Regions from separate parts of the Pseudoalteromonas sp. RB2-MNA-CIBAN-0110 genome, predicted to be linked through region 1. Evidence: predicted binding sites of a transcription regulator. Region 1 holds the regulator's gene; each other region holds the start of a gene.
What was found. The regulator MetJ, encoded in region 1, represses methionine synthesis genes. The targets are predictions, from matches to a motif close to TAGACGTCTAGACGTCTA.
Positions count from the first base shown of each region.

Region 2: the regulator MetJ is predicted to act here: its motif matches at 1,886-1,903, upstream of AAEY68_RS11885 (methylenetetrahydrofolate reductase).
Region 3: the regulator MetJ is predicted to act here: its motif matches at 1,800-1,817, upstream of metK (methionine adenosyltransferase).
Region 4: the regulator MetJ is predicted to act here: its motif matches at 1,854-1,871, upstream of AAEY68_RS10760 (homoserine O-succinyltransferase).

Region 1 covers NZ_JBEOOQ010000008.1:71,796-76,005, forward strand. Annotated here, with positions in the region: gene rpmE (50S ribosomal protein L31) at 1-195, shown strand, start outside; gene AAEY68_RS06440 (malic enzyme-like NAD(P)-binding protein) at 884-2,125, shown strand; gene metJ (met regulon transcriptional regulator MetJ) at 2,208-2,528, opposite strand; gene metB (cystathionine gamma-synthase) at 2,818-4,065, shown strand; gene metL (bifunctional aspartate kinase/homoserine dehydrogenase II) at 4,071-4,210, shown strand, end outside.
Region 2 covers NZ_JBEOOQ010000022.1:7,836-12,045, forward strand. Annotated here, with positions in the region: gene AAEY68_RS11880 (M16 family metallopeptidase) at 1-1,696, opposite strand, end outside; gene AAEY68_RS11885 (methylenetetrahydrofolate reductase) at 1,947-2,903, shown strand; gene AAEY68_RS11890 (hypothetical protein) at 3,012-3,209, opposite strand; gene AAEY68_RS11895 (sensor domain-containing diguanylate cyclase) at 3,226-4,206, opposite strand.
Region 3 covers NZ_JBEOOQ010000026.1:48,027-52,236, forward strand. Annotated here, with positions in the region: gene AAEY68_RS13425 (hypothetical protein) at 1-371, opposite strand, end outside; gene metK (methionine adenosyltransferase) at 547-1,698, opposite strand; gene tkt (transketolase) at 2,003-3,994, shown strand; gene ppnP (pyrimidine/purine nucleoside phosphorylase) at 4,179-4,210, shown strand, end outside.
Region 4 covers NZ_JBEOOQ010000018.1:61,803-66,012, reverse strand. Annotated here, with positions in the region: gene ettA (energy-dependent translational throttle protein EttA) at 41-1,714, opposite strand; gene AAEY68_RS10760 (homoserine O-succinyltransferase) at 1,936-2,883, shown strand; gene AAEY68_RS10755 (homocysteine S-methyltransferase family protein) at 2,873-3,946, shown strand; gene metH (methionine synthase) at 3,956-4,210, shown strand, end outside.

The DNA of each region.
Region 1 (4,210 bases):
AAGTACGAAGTAATTTCTGCAACATGTTCATGTGGAAATAAATTCGAAACTAGCTCAACTCTTTGTAAAGACATTCACTTAGACGTATGTTCTGCGTGTCACCCGTTTTACACTGGTAAGCAAAAAGTTTTAGACACTGGCGGACGTGTTGATCGCTTCAACAAGCGCTTCGGTGCACTTGCCAGCAAGAAGTAATTATTGCTGTTTAGTTAAAAAAAGCACCTTAGGGTGCTTTTTTTGTGCCTAAAATTTGTTATTTATTATCTTATACCAACCTGCATAAATCTTTGAGCAATTTAACGAATTAAATTGCACTATAACGTCGTTAAAAAATTTTTATTTAGAACAACTAGATACAAAAATTTTAGCCTAGTTCTAGCGTAATTTTCTTAACGTTAAATAGACCCCATATATAAGCAGATTGGTATTATTTCGTTGATTTTGACTATCCCCTCCTTTTGCATAACTATTTCCTATTCTTATTCTGAGTATGCATAATCCTTTACAGACAAATCGATAGATATTCTCTATATTTTAAATAGTACAATTTTTAACTAGGTTGATAAAAGTAGCTAACGTGGGCTTATCTGTTTTTAAAGTAGGGTAGTAGGCTGTTATTCTAAGTTTATGCTGATACTTTAAGTATACATTTTATAAGATTTTGATAGGCATAAAAGCACCTTAAAACTTACTTTTTAGGTGAATTTTTATTTATTAAATGTTGATATAATCCTGCAAAGTTACTGAAAAACCTCTTAAAATTATAGGATATAGCATATAACAGGATAGACCTGATATTGCTTGGAATTTAAAAATAATAAGGGTATCGTACCCCAAGACTCCATCTCTCACTTTAACTTAAATTGCAGGATACAATCGCGTTATGTCTGACTTTCGTGAACAAGCACTACATTACCACTCACATCCCGTACCAGGTAAAATTAGCATTGAGCTTACAAAACCAGCTGAAACGGCTCATGATCTTGCACTTGCGTATAGCCCAGGTGTTGCCGAACCTGTACGTGAAATAGCTGCAGATCCTGCAAATGCTTATAAATATACTGGTAAAGGTAACATGGTTGCGGTTATTACTAATGGTACTGCAATTCTAGGCCTTGGTAATTTAGGTCCTTTAGCGTCTAAGCCTGTAATGGAAGGTAAAGCGTTATTGTTTAAACGTTTTGCAGGGCTTGATTCTATCGATATTGAAGTTAAGCACAAAACAACAGAAGACTTTATTAATACGGTTGCCAACATTGCCGACACATTCGGTGGTATTAACCTTGAAGATATTAAAGCACCAGAGTGTTTTGAAATTGAAAAAGCATTAATAGAGCGTTGTAGCATTCCTGTTTTTCATGACGATCAACACGGTACTGCCATTGTAACGGCTGCTGGTATGTTAAATGCGCTAGAAGTACAAGGTAAGTCAATTGAAGATGCAATTATTGTATGTTTAGGTGCAGGCGCTGCCGCTGTTGCGTGTATGGAGCTGTTAATTAAGTGTGGTGCACTGCGTGAACACATTTATATGCTTGACCGCAAAGGTGTTATTCATACCCGCCGCGATGACTTAAATGAATATAAACAGCTTTTTGCTAACAATACCGATAAGCGTACATTGCAAGATGTAATTGCAGATGCGGATGTATTTGTGGGTGTTTCTGGTCCTAACTTATTAGCGGCTGAAGATTTAAAGCTAATGGCTGCAAAACCAGTTGTGTTTGCATGTTCAAACCCAGATCCTGAGATTGATCCTGCACTTGCGCACGGCGCACGCAACGATTTAATCATGGCAACAGGGCGCTCTGATTACCCTAACCAAGTTAATAATGTTTTATGTTTCCCGTTTATTTTCCGTGGTGCGCTTGATGTACGTGCAAGCGCTATTAACGATGAAATGAAAATTGCTGCAGTAGATGCTATTCGAAGTATTGCCAAAGAGCCAGTACCTGCAGAAGTTTTAAAAGCCGCTGGTGTAGATAAACTAGAATTTGGTGCGCAGTATATTATTCCAAAACCAATGGATCCACGTTTACTGCCGCGTATAGCAAGAGCTGTTGCACTTGCTGCTATTGAGTCAGGTGTTGCACAAATTGAGCTACCTGAAAACTATATGCAGTAAATCTATACAGTAGAGCTATGCAATAAAATTTAGACATAAAAAAACCTCAGTAATTACTGAGGTTTTTTTGTCTATGTAATATTTATTCTTCGTTTAAAACGGGTACTTCTAGACCCATTTCTTGCATTATTTTTTTAACTTCTTCTGGCACTTTTTCGGCGTTATCTTTACGTAAGTCATCGTCATTTGGTAAAGGTTGGCCAGTAAAAGCATGCAAAAATGCCTCACATAGCAATTCACTATTTGTAGCATGGCGAAGGTTATTGATTTGACGACGTGTACGTTCGTCAGTTAATACCTTTAATACATTTAGCGGGATCGAAACGGTGATCTTTTTAACTTGCTCTGATTTTTTACCGTGTTCTGCGTATGGGTGAATATACTCACCATTCCATTTAGCCATAAGATGTATCGTTGCCTCAGATTATTAATTTCTCACACGGTATAAAAAGCGTGTAAATATGCGTGAAATTCTATCGATTTAAAAAAGATAGTCAAATAATAGATACCGATCTATCTTAATAAGCCTATTGTAGGTGTAAAGATAAGCACACTTTTGTGAGCTAAAATGTGTTATTCGCAGAGGCCCCTTCTACTTTTAGCCATCTAGAGCTTTAAAATACTTTGACTTATCAAAACGGATAACTTACTCTTTTAGACGTCTACACATCCAAATTAATCAGGTGACGAATATGAGCGAAAAAAACAAAGCGACCATTGCTGTACGTAACGGCGTTGATGCTGATAAACATCATGGTGCGGTGGTACCGCCAATTTATTTATCGACTACTTATTCGTTTGCCGACTTTGATACTAAGCGTGAGTATGATTATGGTCGTAGCGGTAATCCTAATCGTGATATTTTAGCTGAGACGCTTGCTAAGCTTGAAGGTGGCGCTCGTGGCATAATTACAGCTACAGGCATGGCTGCCGTGCATTTAGCTACTCAGCTACTTAATAGTGACGATACGTTAGTAATTCCACATGATTGTTATGGTGGCAGCTATCGTTTATTTACATCTTTACAAAAACGCGGACTACTAAAGCTCGAAATATTAGATTTAACAAAAGAAGAAAGCCTTCAACAAATTTTAGTAATTAAACCAAAGCTTATTTGGATAGAAACCCCAAGTAACCCAGTACTTCGTTTAACAGATATTAAAGCGGTTACCGATGTGGCTAAGCAATGCGGTGCATTGGTGGCTGCAGATAACACGTTTTTGTCGCCTGCCTTACAAAACCCTATTAAGTTTGGTGTAGATATTGTGGTGCATTCAACCACTAAATACATTAACGGACACTCAGATGTAGTAGGCGGCGCTGTTATTGCAGCAACACAAAAGTTAGGCGATGAGCTTGCTTGGTGGGCTAATAACATTGGTATTACGGGTGCGCCTTTTGATAGCTATTTAACGCTTCGTGGTTTACGTACTTTAAATGTGCGCCTAAGGCAGCATCAAGAAAATGCACTGGCAATAGCTAAGTATCTTGAAAGCTCTGAATATGTAAGCCAAGTTTACTACCCAGGTCTTGAGTCACATCCTCAACATGAGCTGGCTAAAGCACAGCAACTTGGTTTTGGTGGCATGGTGAGTTTTGATATTAAAGGCGATATAAATGACGCTGCGGCATTTTTAACTAGTCTTAAAACGTTTAGTTTAGCTGAGTCACTAGGTGGCGTAGAGAGCTTAATTTGTCACCCTGCAACTATGACGCACGCAGGTATGGAGGCAACAGCACGTTTAGAAGCGGGTGTGGGCGATACGCTTATTCGTATTTCGGTAGGTATTGAAGATATACACGATTTAGTCGCTGATTTTGAGCGAGTGTTTGAACTTGTAAAACCAGGGCAAAATAAAAATGTTGGCCGTGTAGGCAAAGGTGCAGGCACTTCTGGTGGGAACGTTAAATTAAGTGCAGCCCGTCCGGCGCTTTGGTGATTAATATGGTCAATTGTGTACATAAATTTGGTGGTTCAAGTTTAAGCTCAAGTGAGCGATACCAAAGCGTAGCAAAAATAATAATTACACATACTCAAGCGGGTGATTGTGTGGTGGTATCGGCTGCGGGTAAGACAACCGATAC
Region 2 (4,210 bases), on a different contig from region 1:
GTCCTTGGAACGACAGCATTTCTTTATCTATTTGATAACCAAAGCTACCCGCAAGCGGATAAAGTGCTTTTTGAATATCTTTATAGCTTGTCGCCTCTGAGCCACCTTGTGCAAGCATAGCCGCAGTTAACGCAGCAACACCTTTTTTGCCTTGTGGGTCGGCAGCCGCACCGGTATTGAATAAAAAGTTAACATCAATTAATGGCGAGCTATTGGTTTTATCAAGTACTTTAAATACAGGTGCCGCAGGTGCTTGTTCAAGCTTTGCAGTAAGCGCATTTAAATCAACTTCTTGCTCAAAACCTGGGGCTTTATCAAGTGCCGACATTGTTAATGTGGTACGTGCGTTATCGGTAAAGTATTTATTAGCAACGGCTTTAATATCTGCGCTGGTAATGTTATCTGCCGATTTATACAGCTGGTTTATAACCTCAGGATCGCGCTCAAAATGCATGTAGCTGGCAAGGGTTGAAGCTATTGATTGCGATGAATCTAAGCCATTAATAAAGCCGTATTTAAGGTTCGATTTTAAATCACTCAGCTTTTGCTCATCAACAAACTCTGTGCGTGCTTTTGCATAAGTTCGGTTAATTGCATCGCGTGCAGTGGCTAAATCATCTGCGTTTTCTACTTTAACAAATACGTGTAATAAACCCGGATCTTTGGTCTCTGGGTTATAGGTAAACATTTGGCTGGCAATTTGTTTGTCGACCACTAGCTCTTGATATAAATCTGAATTACTTGAAAAATAAAGCTGTGAGATTAAATCAAGCGCCGCTCTGTCTTTTTTAGCAGGCTCCCACGCAGCGCCTTTGTAGGATACAAGTAACCAATGCCCTGGTAGCGCTTCATCTTGCTGGTGCAAATATTTTGGTGCTTGTTGAACAGGCTCTGCTTTAATGTCAGCAACATAGTTACCCTTTTTCCAGCTACCCCAATGCTTTTTAACCATTGCCATTGTTGCTTGTGGATCTACATCGCCCACAATAACAAGTGACACATACTCAGGTTTATAAAATTTAGCAAAAAACTCTTTCCCGTACGCCATTTGATCTGGCATGGCTTCTATGTCTTTAAAAAAGCCCATAGTGGTGTGTTTATACGTGTGCTTATCAAACGCTTCTTCGCGTACAGCGCTTAATAATTTACGAATTGGACTCGCGTTGTTTTTTAAGTACTCACCTTTTACCGTTTGTGCTTCTGTTCTAAATTGCTCTTCGGTGTAGGTTAAATTTTGAAAAATATCAGCTTCAAGCTCAAGCACTTTATCAAGATGCTGTTTTGAAAAGTTTAAATGGTAGTTTGTAAAATCGTTTGTTGTATAAGCGCGGTTATCAACACCTGAATTTTTTAATATGTCTGAGTACACATCTTCAGGGTATTTTTGTGAGCCTTTAAACATCATGTGTTCAAAAAAGTGAGCAAAGCCTGTTTTGCCCTCTTCAACTTCGTTACGCGACCCAACCGATACCGGAATTTGCAGCGACACTACATCAGGGTAGTCGGTTTTAACAACCATGACACGTAAGCCGTTTTCTAGCTCTTCAATTAAATAATCTTGCGAGAAAACACGGTCATCAGCTTTATTTACTTGTTCTTGTTGTGCTGTTGCTTCCGTGCTTTGGTTTTGTTGCATGGCGCAACCCGTTAACGCCAGCGATACCGCTAAGCTGGTTGCTAATAATTTAAATTTCATTGTTGTCCCTTTTTAAATTGAGCAAATTTGTTGTCAGATTTAACTCTTTAATTATGCCCCAAAGCCAATAAATATAAGAGCCCAAAGGGAATTTATTATGTAAACAACTGTGTCAATTATAAATTATGGGAACAAGCACTATGAATAAACATCATGTTAGTTGAAAAACTTTCACTAAATAAATCTATCTAGACGTCTAAATGGCTGCTATATTAAATCCATCAAAACAAACTTAGCTGGAATGAGGATTATGGCTTTATCACTAAAAGAGAAGATAGTGGACACCAACCAAGGTGTTTATCTTATTGGTACTACCCCGCCTAAAATTGGCACCGATAAAGCGCAATTAAAAACCATTGCAGAAAAGCTATTAGGTCGCTTACACGAAATTGAATACGACGGCGTAATAATTTACGACATTCAAGACGAAAGCAGCCGAACCAATCAAGACCGCCCATTTGCGTTTAAACAAACCGTTGATCCGCGTGAATACAGCCATTTACTTCGTAATTTATCTGCACAAGATGTGATTACTTATAAAAGTGTGGCGCAGCGTGGCGTAGGCGAATTTAAAGATTGGCTAAGTGAAACTAAAAACGACTACGATTTACAAAATGTTGTTTTAGTAGGTAGCCCATCATCGATAGGCGATATAAAGCTAAGCCTGCCAGATGCGTATAAAGCGATGGCTGAGCAATCAGATGATTTCTTTTTAGGTGGCGTTACGATTGCCGAGCGCCATTCAAGTAAACGAAATGAGCACGAACGATTAATAGAAAAAACAGCACAAGGTTGTCAGTTTTTTATATCGCAAGCTGTTTACGACGCACAAGCTACTATAGAGCTAATTACTAGCTACGCACGTACATGTAAAGCACAAGGGATTACACCTCAACGTATTATATTAACGTTTACCCCGTGCGGCGGCGAAAAAACCTTAGACTTTATGCAATGGTTGGGTATCTCAGTGCCAGAGGCAACTAAATGGCGCATGCTTGATGCAGACAATACATTAAGCGAATCAGTCCGTATTTGCCGCGAAAACCTCGACTTAATACTTAAAAGCTGTGCGCATTTAGATGTACCGCTGGGCCTAAATATTGAAAGCTTAACAAACCGTAAAGAAGAAATTGACGCGTCAATTAACTTATACCGTTTATTAAAAGCCATTATGGAATTGAACCTTGCGGAAAAGCTAATAGCTTAAAGGCTAGGTAAGAGCTAATTAACACCCTTCTTGGCAAGCCTAATGGCTTGCTTTTTTATGTCCGTACTTTGTTAATAAATACAAGTAAAAATTTGCAGCTTAAGCTATTTATTGAAGCTGTTTTTGGTTATTACTCTCAAGCCTTTTTAAGGCAAACCCCATAGAGGAGCACATAACACCAAAAATTATTCCCTCATTAGATATAAATCTAATGCTAGGAAACGTTTCAAATAAGCTTATTATTGCTAAGGAAAAAATAAAACCTATCGCAGAAAAAACCAGCCAAGTTTGTGTGGCATGAGTCATGACGAACCTCCTTTTATTATTGTGCCTTTTTAGCGAGCTTATACGCTTGTTTATTTTTATACATTGCGTGGTCTGCATCATTTAATAGCGCTTCAAAGGGCTGCTTTTGTTTATTAGTAAAACTATAACCAATACTAAGCGATAAATCGCAAACGTCTTCTTTGAGTAAGGCTTTTGAATACTCAGTCGAAATTTTATCCATGATGTAGTTAATCTTGCTTTTATCGCTTACTTGCATTACTGCAACAAACTCATCGCCACCTAAGCGCCCTACTATATCAGCATCTCTTAAATGCGTTTTTAGCGTATCTGCCAATATAATTAAGGCTTTGTCGCCCACTTCATGTCCGCAGGTGTCGTTTAATTTTTTAAAGTCGTTTATATCAATAAACAAACAACACACGTCAAAGCCTAAACGTAGCGCTAAGTTAAGTTTTTGCTGGGCTAATAAGTTAAGTGCTCGGCGATTATAAATATTCGTTAATGAGTCTAACATGGCTATTTCGCGCATTTGCTCATAGCTATACACAAGCGCTAGGTCGTCTTCAATCAAATCACGTAGTTGTTCTATGAGTTCAAAATATTCATCGGTATAGCTTGTTTTTTTAGTGTCTTTTAAGCATAGCGTGCCAAATACTTCGCCTTCAGGCCAATGAATAGGTAAACCTAGGTAGGATTCAACACCATCTTCAACTACTTCTGGTAGGGTGTTCCATGTATCGTTATTGCTTGCATCATTAACATATAAAATATTTTTAGTTTCAGCAACGTACCGACAAAACAGAGGTGTTTGAGGAGGGAGTATAGGGTTGGTCTCAAAGTTAGATCCACCCTCGTTACTTCTAATAACAACGCGATAGCCTTTGCTTGTTGCCTGAACTATATAACCAGACGGGGCTGAAAAAAGCCCCGTTATAAGGTCGATTGTTTTTTGCCATTTATGCAAAGATATTTGGCCATCAATACCAGAAAATGCCCATTGATCAATTTCAAACATTGCT
Region 3 (4,210 bases), on a different contig from region 1:
AACTGAGCTTCAGGAAGGCGTTGCTCTAACTCGTCTAACTTTTCTTCAAGGCGAATTAAGCTGCTAGTGATGTAATCGAGTGCATCAAAAATACGTTCATCACGTTGATTGTTATTTGCAGCAGGGTTTGAGCCATTTTGAATGATGTTTGAAACAGCTTGAAGCTTACTTTTAATGCCTAAGCCTGCTAGTAACTTAGCCTGTTTTAACGCTTTGTCTTTATCGCTTGGTGCAAACAGTGGCTTACCTTTAAAAAAAAGAGCTACTTTTTCATCTGACGTTTTTAATTTTGCAGCTAAATTTGTACATGCTGTTTTTATGTCAACGTTATCGGCAAGTCCTGAAAATATAACGCGAAAGTTATCGGCCATTTAACTGTCCCTAAAGCTTTTATAATGAAATAAGTATATACCTAAAGTACAAAAGAATTCGAGGTCGATTTAATAGTTATTTTGTAGACGCTCTACAAACAATATAGCGAATAAGTTTTAGATGTAAAAACGGCCCTTAAAAGGGCCGTTTTTAATTTACTACAACAATTTTGGCTTAAAGGCCGGCAGCTGCGCGAAGTGCGTCTGCTTTATCTGTACGTTCCCAAGGGAATTCGTCACGACCAAAGTGGCCGTAAGCCGCTGTAGGAAGGTAGATAGGGCGCTCTAAATCAAGCATTTGAATTAAGCCGTAAGGGCGCAGGTCAAAATGTTCACGAATAAGCTCGATTAAACGGCTTTCTTCTAGCTTGCTTGTACCAAACGTTTCAACGCTGATAGAAGTAGGCTCTGCAACACCAATTGCGTAAGAGACTTGTAGCTCACACTTGTCAGCAAGACCAGCAGCAACAATGTTTTTAGCAACGTAACGTGCAGCGTATGCTGCTGAACGGTCAACTTTTGATGGATCTTTACCAGAGAATGCACCACCACCGTGACGAGCCATACCACCGTATGTATCTACAATGATTTTACGACCAGTTAAACCACAGTCACCCATTGGTCCGCCAATTACAAAGCGACCTGTTGGGTTAATGAAAAACTTAGTTGCACTTGTAATAAGCTCTGCAGGGAGTACCGGCTTGATGATTGTTTCCATCACAGCTTCTACTAAATCTTTTTGCGAAATGTCTTCGCTGTGCTGAGTAGAAAGTACAACAGCATCAATACCTACAGGTTTGCCATTTTCGTATGCAAAAGTAACTTGAGATTTTGCATCTGGACGTAACCAATTAAGCTCGCCGCTTTTGCGTACTTGCGCTTGGCGCTGTACTAAACGGTGTGAGTAAGTAATTGGAGCAGGCATTAGTACTTCTGTTTCGTTACATGCGTAACCAAACATTAAGCCTTGGTCGCCAGCGCCTTGCTCTTCTGGGCTAGTACGGTCAACACCTTGGTTAATGTCTGGAGACTGTTTACCAATAGTGTTTAAAATTGCACATGAATCGGCATCAAAGCCCATGTCTGAATTTGTGTAGCCAATGTCACGAATTGTTTTACGTGTAATTTCTTCGATATCAACCCATGCGCTAGTAGTGATTTCACCACCAACCATAACCATACCGGTTTTTACGTAAGTTTCGCATGCAACACGGGCATGAGAGTCTTGCTCTAGGATAGCATCAAGTACCGCATCAGAGATTTGATCGGCGATTTTATCCGGATGACCTTCAGAAACTGATTCAGAAGTAAATAAATGTTTTGCCATTGTAATTCTGCTCACAAATATTGCGCTTCACAAACGTCGGTATTAGCGCTAAAAAATTAAGGGGCGTATTTTATCGAAAACAAAACACCTTGCATAGTGTTTTTACGCCTAGACGTCTAAATAAAATTACTAATAACTTTTTGGTCTTAAAAAATATTCATAATGCCTCACTTTTATAGGGTTTTTAATTGCACACAGCCCCCACAATAAGTAAGAATGGTCGGTATAAACGAACCCAAGTTACTTGGGTGCATAAACAAACACATAAATACCCGCGCAAATACACATAAAGGTAGGAGAATTCATGCCATCTCGCAAAGAACTTGCAAATGCTATTCGCGTCTTGTCAATGGACGCAGTACAAAAGGCCAAATCTGGTCACCCTGGAGCCCCTATGGGCATGGCTGATATCGCAGAAGTATTATGGCGCGATTATCTAAAACATAACCCAACGAATCCAGAGTGGGCTGACCGTGACAGATTTATTCTTTCAAACGGCCACGGTTCAATGCTTATCTATTCTCTATTGCACCTAAGTGGTTACGACTTACCACTGGACGAAATTAAAAACTTCCGTCAAATGCATTCTAAAACACCAGGTCACCCTGAATATGGTTATGCACCAGGAATCGAAACTACTACGGGTCCATTAGGTCAAGGGATCACAAATGCAGTAGGTATGGCAATTGCTGAAAAAGCACTTGCTGCACAGTTTAACCGTGAAGGTCACGATATTGTTGATCACTTTACCTATGCATTTATGGGCGATGGTTGCCTTATGGAAGGTATTTCTCATGAAGCAGGTTCACTTGCAGGCACATTAGGTCTGGGGAAACTTGTTGCATTTTGGGATGACAACGGCATCTCAATCGATGGCGAAGTAGAAGGTTGGTTTACAGATGATACACCAGCTCGCTTTAAAGCATACGGTTGGCATGTAATTAGTGGTGTTGATGGCCACGACAGCGATGCTGTAAGTGCTGCAATTGCAGAAGCAAAAAGCGTTACCGATAAACCTTCACTAATTTGTTGTAAAACAATTATTGGTTACGGCTCACCTAATAAATCTGGTAGCCACGATTGTCACGGTGCACCACTAGGTGATGACGAAATTAAAGCGTCTCGCGAATTCTTAGGTTGGACTGGCGATGCGTTCGAAATTCCTGATGATATTTACGCACAATGGGATAGCAAAGAAAAAGGTCAGCAGCTTGAATCAAGCTGGGACGAAAAATTTGCAGCATACGCAAAAGCATACCCAGAGCTTGCAGCTGAATATAAGCGTCGTATTAATAACGAACTGCCTGGCGATTGGGCTGAAAAATCTCAAGCGTACATTGAGCAATTACAAGCAAACCCTGCAAACCCAGCGTCTCGTAAAGCATCGCAAAATGCATTAAACGCATTTGGTCCGTTATTACCAGAATTTATGGGTGGCTCAGCCGATTTAGCTGGCTCAAACTTAACAATTTGGGATGGCTCTAAAGGTTTAACACGCGATGATGCAAGCGGTAACTACATTTATTACGGTGTGCGTGAGTTTGGTATGTCGGCAATTATGAATGGTATTGCCCTTCATAAAGGCTTTATTCCTTACGGTGCTACGTTCTTAATGTTTGTTGAATATGCAAAAAATGCTGTGCGTATGGCTGCATTAATGAAGCAACCAAGCATTTTTGTATACACGCATGATTCAATTGGTTTAGGTGAAGATGGTCCAACTCACCAACCAGTAGAGCAAATTGCAAGCATGCGTTTAACGCCTAACTTATACAACTGGCGTCCATGTGACCAAGTTGAGTCGGCAATTGCATGGCAACAAGCTATTGAGCGTAAAGACGGGCCTACATCGCTTATCTTTACTCGCCAAGGTCTTGAGCAACAAGCACGTGACGCACAGCAATTAGCAGATGTTAAAAAGGGTGGTTACATCCTTAGCTGTGACGGCAATCCAGAGATTATCTTTATTGCGACGGGCTCTGAAGTGAAACTAGCACAAGATTCAGCAACTGAGCTACGCAGCCAAGGTAAAAAGGTACGTGTTGTATCTATGCCATGTACTGATGCCTTTGAAGATCAAAGCGCAGCATACAAAGAAAGCGTATTACCGGCATCTGTTTCACGCCGCGTAGCAGTAGAAGCTGGTATTGCTGACTACTGGTACAAGTACGTAGGTCTAAACGGCGCAGTAGTAGGTATGACTACCTTTGGTGAGTCAGCACCTGCAGGCGAGCTGTTTGAGCACTTTGGTTTTACAGTGGCAAACATTGTAAGCAAAGCAAACGAGCTTTTTTAATCGCTTCGATTAAATAAAGTAAGTAATTGAAAAACCCGCACATGTTGCGGGTTTTTTTATGCCCTTACATGAAGCAACTTCACCTTGATCAATGCAGCTTTCCTTGCAAGAAAGTAAGCTATCAGGCAAGGTAGTGCGATAATATTTATAAATAAAAATCTTAAATTAATAGCAGGAGCTAAAAATGCCAAAGTTCGATAACGTGAGTGTAGTAAA
Region 4 (4,210 bases), on a different contig from region 1:
CCCCGCATAAATGGAGGCTTAGTTTTACTTACAGTAAATATTAACCAATTTTTTTGTACTTAATACGTTTAGGTTCAGTTGCTGCTGCACCTAGTGTCTTTTTAAGCCACTCTTCGTATTCAGTATAGTTACCATCAAAGAAGTTAATTTGACCTTCGTCGCGGTAATCTAAAATGTGCGTAGCAATACGGTCAAGGAACCAACGGTCATGCGAGATACACATTACACAACCAGGGAACTCTAAAATAGCGTTCTCTAGTGCGCGTAGTGTTTCAACGTCCAAGTCATTGGTTGGCTCATCGAGTAGTAACACATTGCCGCCAGCTTTTAATAACTTAGCAAGGTGTAAACGGTTACGCTCACCACCTGATAGGTCTTTAACAAACTTTTGCTGATCGTTACCTTTAAAGTTAAAGCGACTTACATACGCACGGCTTTGGAACTCAAAGTTACCAATTTTCAGTACGTCTTGACCGTCTGATATTTCTTGGAAAACAGTTTTGCTTTCGTCCATACCGTCGCGGAACTGATCAACAGTAGCAATGTGTACGCTTTCGCCAATAGTAATGCTACCGCTGTCTTGCTTTTGCTCACCACTGATCATTTTAAACAGCGTTGATTTACCCGCGCCATTCGCACCAATAATGCCCACAATGGCACCTTTTGGCATGCTAAAGCTTAAATCGTCAATTAAAACGCGATCGCCAAAACTCTTACGAAGATTAGTTACTTCAAGCACTTGGTCGCCTAAACGCGGGCCAGGTGGAATAAACATCTCGTTAGTTTCGTTACGTTTTTGGTAATCAGACTGCTGCATTTCAGTAAACTGAGCCATACGTGCTTTTGACTTAGCTTGGCGACCTTTAGGGTTTGAACGAACCCATTCAAGTTCTTGCGCAATTGATTTTTGACGTGCTTTTTCAGATTTTTGTTCTTGCTGTAAGCGCGCATCTTTTTGTTCAAGCCAAGAAGAGTAGTTACCTTCCCATGGAATACCTTCACCACGGTCAAGCTCCAATATCCAACCCGCTACATTATCAAGGAAGTAACGGTCGTGCGTTACCGCCACAACAGTGCCCTCGTAATCGTGTAAGAAGCGCTCTAACCATGCAACCGACTCTGCATCCAAGTGGTTAGTTGGTTCATCGAGAATAAGCATGTCTGGTTTTTCAAGCAGTAATCGACATATAGCAACACGACGACGCTCACCACCTGAAAGGTGCTCAATTTTAGCATCCCATTCTGGCAGACGAAGTGCATCAGCAGCACGCTCTAAAACGTTATCAATGTTGTGACCATCGTGCGCCTGAATAACAGCTTCAAGCTCGCCTTGCTCTTTTGCAAGTGCGTCAAAGTCAGCGTCTTCCATGGCGTATTCGTTATACACTTCGTCAAGGCGTTTAAGTGCGTGTTTAACTTCGCCAACAGCTTCTTCAACAATTTCACGAACTGTTTTGCTTTCGTCTAAAACAGGCTCTTGCGGTAAATAACCAATTTTTGTACCAGGCTGAGGATGTGCATCACCTTCAAAATCTTGGTCAACACCGGCCATAATACGTAGTAACGTAGATTTACCAGAACCGTTTAAACCAAGCACACCAATTTTAGCGCCAGGAAAAAAGTGTAACGAAATATCTTTTAAGATAGTGCGCTTAGGTGGCACAACCTTAGATACTCGACTCATCGAGAATATAAATTTATCAGGTAAAACCATGAAAGGAGCCTTCAAATAATAATAAAAATTTCAATGTTGTATTGTAGTGGCTGACAGGTGAAACAGTCAACGAATGGCGGGTTTTAAAGCACTAAAGCATGCTTGTAAGTAAAGTATAAAATCATGAATAAATTTCATTTAGACATCTATACATCTAGAGGTTGATATTTTTTACTTTCAGTTCATAATTAAGCTTCGGTTTTTATGAGCAGGAGTAAAGTATGCCAATTACAGTAAAAGACGAGTTGCCGGCAATTGCACGTTTACGTCAAGAAAACGTATTTGTAATGCCAAAAACACGTGCAAAAACGCAAGAAATACGCCCAATGCGTTTGGCTATTTTAAACTTAATGCCTAATAAAGTAGAAACCGAAGTTCAGTTTATTCGTTTGCTTGCCAACTCGCCTTTGCAAGTTAACGTAGAGCTACTGCGCCTCGACACTCACCGCAGTAGCAGCAATTCAGAAGAGCACCTTGATACCTTTTATCGTTATTTTTCTGAGGTTAAAGACAATAATTACGATGCATTAATAGTAACTGGCGCGCCACTTGCGCATTTAGAATACGACGATGTAGCGTATTGGGATGAGCTAAAGGTCATTATAGATTGGGCTGAGCAACACGTTACCTCTACGTTATTTTCGTGCTGGGCAGCACATGCAGCGTTATATCACCGTTACAATTTAAAGCGTGATTTAAAAGACGACAAACTGTGTGGTGTATTTACCCACCAATGTTACTTTGATCACGGCGCACTGACTCGCGGGTTCGACGACACCTTTTTGGTACCGCACTCACGTTATGGCCACATTGATATAAATAAAATAAACGCCTGTGATGAGCTAGTTGTACTGGCAGGTTCTGAGCGAGTAGGGGCTTACTTACTTAAAAATAAATCGGGTAGCCAAGTGTTTATAACCGGTCATCCTGAGTACGACGCCGACTCGCTAAAAGCAGAATACGAGCGCGATTGTAAAAAAAGCCCTAATGCACCAAAACCCGAAAATTACTTTGTGGACGACGATGCAACCAAACAACCTTCAAAAACGTGGCAAAGCCATGCTTTTTTACTTTTTTCGAACTGGTTAAATTACTACGTGTACCAAACCACACCGTATGATATTAATTTAGTTAGCCAAGACGTGAGGACTAACAACTATGCCGAATAACGCTCCTACAAATAATAAGCAAGCCGAAATAAGCGCCGCATTAAAAGAACGCATTTTAATTTTAGATGGCGCTATGGGCACCATGATCCAAGATCATAAGCTAGAAGAAGAAGACTATCGCGGAGAGCGTTTTAAAGACTGGCATGTATTAATTAAAGGCAATAACGATTTATTAAGCCTAACCAAACCCGATTTAATCACTGATATTCATCGTGGTTTTTTATCAGCGGGCGCCGATATTATCGAAACCAACACGTTTAACTCGACCACTATTTCGATGGAAGATTACGACATGGCAAGCCTAAGTCGTGAAATAAACTTAGAGTCGGCTAAATTAGCACGCGCCATTTGTGATGAATTTACGGCTAAAACGCCAGAAAAACCACGCTATGTAGCCGGTGTTTTAGGGCCGACATCTAAAACGTGTTCAATTTCGCCAGACGTAAACGATCCGGGTTACCGAAATGTCACCTTTGATAAGCTGGTTACTGCGTATATTGAATCAACACTTGCATTAATGGAAGGCGGCGCCGATTTAATATTAATCGAAACTATATTCGACACCCTTAACGCAAAAGCGGCCTCGTTTGGCGTAGAAGAAGCCTTTGAGCAAGCAGGGCGCACATTACCAGTTATGATTTCGGGGACTATTACCGACGCCTCTGGTCGTACGCTTTCGGGGCAAACAACCGAAGCATTTTATAATTCTATTCGCCATATTAAGCCTATTTCGATTGGTTTAAACTGTGCGCTTGGTCCTGATTTACTGCGCCAGTATGTAGAAGAGTTATCGCGCGTGTGCGAAACCTTTACATCGGTACATCCTAATGCGGGCTTACCAAATGAGTTTGGTGAATATGACTTAGAAGCGGGCGATATGGCAACCGAAATTATCGATTGGGGTAAATCGGGCTTTATTAATATAGTAGGCGGATGCTGTGGCACCACGCCTGCGCATATTCGTGCTTTTGCAAAAGGTTTAGCGGGCGTTAAACCACGCCAACTACCAGAGCTTGAAGTACGCATGCGTTTATCAGGCCTTGAAGCCTGTAACTTAAATTAAGGAGCCAGCATGACCCAACAAATAGCAGTATTTACTAATGTCGGCGAACGTACCAATGTAACGGGTTCTGCCATGTTTAAACGTTTAATCATGGAAGAAGACTTTGAAGCCGCGCTAACAGTGGCACGCGAACAAGTAGAAAACGGCGCACAGGTTATTGATATAAACATGGACGAAGCCATGTTGGACTCAAAAGCCGCCATGGTTAAGTTTTTAAACTTAATAGCCTCAGAGCCTGATATTTCTCGCGTACCAATTATGGTC